2 regions of the Myceligenerans halotolerans genome follow, and region 2 is predicted to be linked to the other one. Evidence: predicted binding sites of a transcription regulator. Region 2 holds the regulator's gene; the other holds the start of a gene.
The links. Region 2 encodes HspR, which represses chaperone genes until heat shock. Its sites were predicted from a motif close to AAGTTGAGTCNNNNNGACTCAACTT; they were not measured.

Region 1 (2,391 bases), on a different contig from region 2:
GCTGGAACCGCCGCTCCAGGGCAGGGTCCTTCTCGACGTGCTCGCGGTACTCGTCGAGGGTGGTGGCTCCGACCATCCGGAGCTCGCCGCGGGCGAGCATGGGCTTGAGCATGTTGCTCGCGTCCAAGGCGCCCTCGCCGCCCGCTCCGGCGCCGACGACCGTGTGCAGCTCGTCGATGAAGGTCACGACCTCGCCGTCGGACGCGGTGATCTCCTCGAGGACGGCCTTGAGCCGTTCCTCGAACTCGCCGCGGTACTTCGCGCCGGCGACCATGCCGGCGAGGTCCAGGGCGACGATGCGCTTGCCCTTGAGGGATTCGGGCACGTCGCCGTCGACGACGCGCTGCGCCAGTCCTTCGACGACGGCGGTCTTGCCGACGCCGGGCTCACCGATCAGCACGGGGTTGTTCTTGGTGCGGCGGCTGAGGACCTGCACGACGCGCCGGATCTCGGAGTCGCGGCCGATCACCGGGTCGAGGGCGCCGTCACGGGCGCGCTGGGTGAGGTCGGTGCCGTACTGCTCCAGCGCCTTGTAGGTGCCCTCGGGGTTGGGGCTGGTGACGCGGCCGGAGCCGCGGACGGCGGGCAGTGCGGCACGCAGGGCGTCCGCGCCCGCTCCGGCGTCGGACAGGATCTGCGCGGCCGGCGAGCGGCCGGCGGCGACGCCGATGAGCAGGTGCTCGGTGGAGACGTATTCGTCGCCGAGCGCCTGGGCCTCCTTGCCGGCGAGGTCGAGGACGCCTCCCATGGCGCGGCTCGCGCCCGGCTGGGCCGTGCTCTCGCCGCTCACCTGCGGCAGTGCGACGAGGGCGGCGCGCACCCGCTGCCCGACGGCGGCCGTGTCCGCCCCGACGGCTTCGAGCAGGCCGACGGCGACGCCGCCCCGCTGCGCCAGGAGCGCCGCGAGCAGGTGGACCGGTTCGAGCTGGGGATTGCCCGCGGCGGACGCCGATTGCAGGGCGTCGCCGATCGCTTCCTGCGACCTCGTCGTGAACTTCGTCTCCATGGGTCCTCCGTCCGCCGTTCGCTTGTCTGCTGCCGTCGACCGGCCCGCTGCGGTCCGCGATCCGACCGCGTCCGATCCAACTATCTCAAAGTTGAGTCTATTCCGCTCAACCTTAGACCGCCTCTACGGCACCACCACTCCAGAGGACCTACGGCAGGCCGGGTGAACTTTAGTCACAATCCGGAGACAAGCCCCGATATCGACTCTTGGCGCCATTGATGTCATGCAGACTTCGGCCCGTGAACTACGCACTGCGGACCGCCATCGGCGCCACCACCATCGCGGCAACCCTTGCCCTGACCGGATGCGTCAAGCTCGACGCCGATGTCTCGCTCAGCGGCGACGACACCTTCTCGGGCGATGTCGTCATCGCCTTCTCCGACGAGGTCCTCGAGCAGATGGACATGTCCCCCGAGGAGTTCCTCGAGGGGATGATGTCCGACAGCTCGGTCGACGTCTCCGAGTACGAGACGGAGCCCTACGCGGAGGGCGGCTACTCGGGAATGACCGCCACCTTCGAGGACGCTCCGCTCGACCAGCTCGAGGACACCATCGACCTGACGATCGACCGCGAGGGGGACGAGTTCGTCGTCCACGGCGAGCCCGTCGCGGAAGACGACTTCGAGGACTCGGCGGACTCGGGGATGCCGGAGCTCGACGCCATGCTCGCCGCGATGCGCCACGAGGTCTCCATCACCTTCCCCGGACCCGTCGCCTACGCCGACGGCGAGGTGGAGGGCACCACGGTCAGCTGGGAATCCACCGGCGGCGAGCCGCTGACCATCGAGGCCCGCGCCAGCGCCCTGACGCAGGAAGAACTCGACGAGATCGCGCGCGCCGAGGCGGAGGCCCAGGCCGCCGCCGAGCGCCAGGCGCTGATCCGGAACATCACCATCGGCGTGGGGGTCGCCCTTGGCGCGGCCGTCCTCGTGGCCCTCGGCATCTTCTTCGGGAGGCGCGCGGGCCGCAAGAACCCGGCGGGCGCCTCGACGGCCACGACCGAGACCACCGCGGCCGAGACCACCGCGGCCGAGACCACCGCGGCCGAGACCACCGCGGCCGAGACCACCGCGGCCGAGACCACCGCGGCTGAGACCACTGCGACCGCGGCCACCGCGGACGACGCGGCCCCCGGGGACGGCTCCGGCGACTCGGCCGACGCGACCAACCGCGATGCGACCGGCCGAGACGGGGCGACGGCCGACGCCGGTACGGCGAGCAGCACGCCGTCCTCCTCGGACTGACCCGCGCGACCTCCAGGCACCGTCGCATCGCACGGGCACGCCGGTATCGCGATCCGATGCCGGCGCGCCCGTGCGGCTTCTTCCGACCGCGGGTCTTGGGCGGTGCGCCGTCCTGCGGCACACTGGCCCGCGTGACTCGTC
Region 2 (2,391 bases):
GTCCAACAATCATGAGCGAGTTGCCGCAGAAGGCGCGGAACCCTGTCCGTGGCCTGCGTGAACGCTGGCGTGACGAGAGCCTGGCCACGGTGTGGATCCGTCCTGGGGACTGGTACCACCCGGCGGTCGAGGCAATCGTGGAAGCGGTGGCGGAGGGCCGGCCCGTCGAGGGGCCGGCCGAGCGACTCGGCGCTGCCCGCGCCGCCGTCGGCGCCGGGATCGCCGAGACGCTCGACGACGTCACCGTGCTGTTCACGGTCGCCGCGCTGGCGATTCCCCCCCATGTCATGCGCGCCGCCGCCGTCGGCTGGGCCGCGGCGAACGAGCGCGTCCCGCTCCAGGTGACAGCGCACGACCCCGCGACCGGCCTGCCCACCGGGGAGTATCTCGCCGAACGCCTGCGAGAGACCTACGGCGCCGCGCAACGCGACGGCACGAACGTCACCACGACGCACTGCCTGCTGATGCTCGACGTCGGCATCGACGATCTCGACACCTGGCAGCGCCTCGCGCGCTCGGCGGCCATCGGGCGCACCCTGCACCAGGTCTTCGGCGAGGGGCACCCCATGGCGGCGATCACCGATGCCACCTACGCCGTGCTGTGCGAGCGCGGGAGGGCGACGGCCGACATCGGGCAGGCGCTGCGTCGTGTCGTCGAGCACAACGCCGTGGTGCTGGGCCTGACCGCCGAGGTGCGACGCCCCACCCGGGTGTGGCTGGAACGGCTTCCGGACACCCACGAGGCGGCACTCATGGCGCTCTCGCACCTGAGCCGCTGAGACGGAGACGTCCCGCGCGGAGGCGTCGCGCGGCGGACGGTTGCCCGCCCGTCACGCGATGGGCTCAGCTCGCCTCGAACGTGAGGCAGTCCGCGTGGTTCGGGTCCTCCGGGCCCGCCCCGACACGGATCGAACCGGCGGTGCACTCCAGGTGGTCGTTGTGCACGCACTCCCCGCGCTGGCAGGCGCCCACGTGGGCGATGACCTTCTCCAGGCCGCCCTTGGTGCTCAGCGGGATGAATGTCGCGCACTCCGCGTCACCGGAATGTCCGGCAATGGTGACCGCTCCGGCGTGACAGCCGTGGTCGTGGTTGTATCCGCAGCCCTCGACCGAGCATTCGGCGACCTCGGGCATCTCCATCAACGTGCTCATGTCTGACTCCCCCGGTACGAACGGCACGCCGGGGCGGTTCCCCGAGCGTTCCGTGGTAACCCGACAAACATATTCCACGATCCCGGGATCCGATAGCCAGGAAAGGCTTGCCTGAACATTACCCGAGCCCCCGAAACGGATAATGTTATTTAGGAAACAATGGCATCAGGAAAATCGCGGGCGAGAGTTCCGGCCGCTCAGCCGCGGTCGCCGCGGTGCGGCCGCCAGAGCACGAGCGCACCGGACGTCCGCGCACGTCGGCCCCCCTCGGAGCGCTCCACCACGGTCTCCTCGACGTGGATCTCGCCGCGCCGCACGCGACGTCCGCGCGGCACCACCACCACATCCCCGCTCGTTCCCGCGGCGAAGACCCGCCCGGTCTGCTGCAGTTGCACGAGCGCGTCCTCGAGCCGCTCCTCCAGCATCGACACGTGGGCCTCGAGATCGAGGATGCGCTTGATGCCGGCGAGGTTGATGCCCTCGCCCTGGGCGAGTTCCTGGACCTGTCGCAGCCGCGCGACGTCGCGCGGCGAGTAGCGACGGCCGCGCCCGCGTGTGCGACGGGGCACGACCAGTCCCAGCCGGTCGTACTGTCGCAGGGTCTGGGGGTGCATGCCCGCGAGCTCCGCGGCCTGGGACACGGTGAACACCGGTGCGTCGTCGGCCATGCCTACCCCCTACCCCTTCGCCCGCTCCGCCAGGTCGGCACGCGGGTCGGTGCCGTCGCTCGCCGCCGCGAACGCGTCCAGTGCGTCCTTGGCGCTCTTGCTCAGCTTCTGCGGCACCACCACCTGCACGGTCACGAGCAGGTCTCCCGTTGCGCGCGCGGTGCGCGCGCCGCGGCCCTTGGCCCGCAGCACCTTGCCCGACGGCGTCCCGGCGGGCAGCTTCATCTTCACCGTCTCACCCGACGGCGTCGGGACCTCGACCGTGGCGCCCAGGGTCGCCTCCGGGAAGGTGACCGGCAGCGTCAGGCGCACGTTCGCGCCGTCGAGTGTGAACACCGGGTGCTCGGTGACGTGCACGGTGATCAGGAGATCACCCGGCTCACCACCTCCGGCGCCCGGCCGCCCCTTGCCTCGCAGCCGGATCTTCTGGCCGTCGTTGACGCCGGCGGGAATCCGCGCCGTGAGCTTCCGGCCGTCGACCGTCAGGTCGACCGTCGAGCCCTCCAGCGCCGCACGGAACGGCAGCGTGGTCGCAGCCTGCACGTCCATGCCGCGTTCCGGCACACGGAAC

Region 1: the regulator HspR is predicted to act here: its motif matches at 1,095-1,119, upstream of clpB (ATP-dependent chaperone ClpB).

What each region holds. Positions count from the first base shown of each region.
Region 1 is NZ_BAAGRL010000004.1:250,719-253,109, reverse strand. It holds gene clpB (ATP-dependent chaperone ClpB) at 1-1,006, opposite strand, end outside; gene ACYVK5_RS02025 (LppM family (lipo)protein) at 1,246-2,250, shown strand; gene ACYVK5_RS02020 (LppM family (lipo)protein) at 2,382-2,391, shown strand, end outside.
Region 2 is NZ_BAAGRL010000057.1:129,899-132,289, forward strand. It holds gene ACYVK5_RS24555 (hypothetical protein) at 12-779, shown strand; gene ACYVK5_RS24560 (DUF1540 domain-containing protein) at 844-1,152, opposite strand; gene ACYVK5_RS24565 (heat shock protein transcriptional repressor HspR) at 1,350-1,820, opposite strand; gene ACYVK5_RS24570 (DnaJ C-terminal domain-containing protein) at 1,830-2,391, opposite strand, start outside.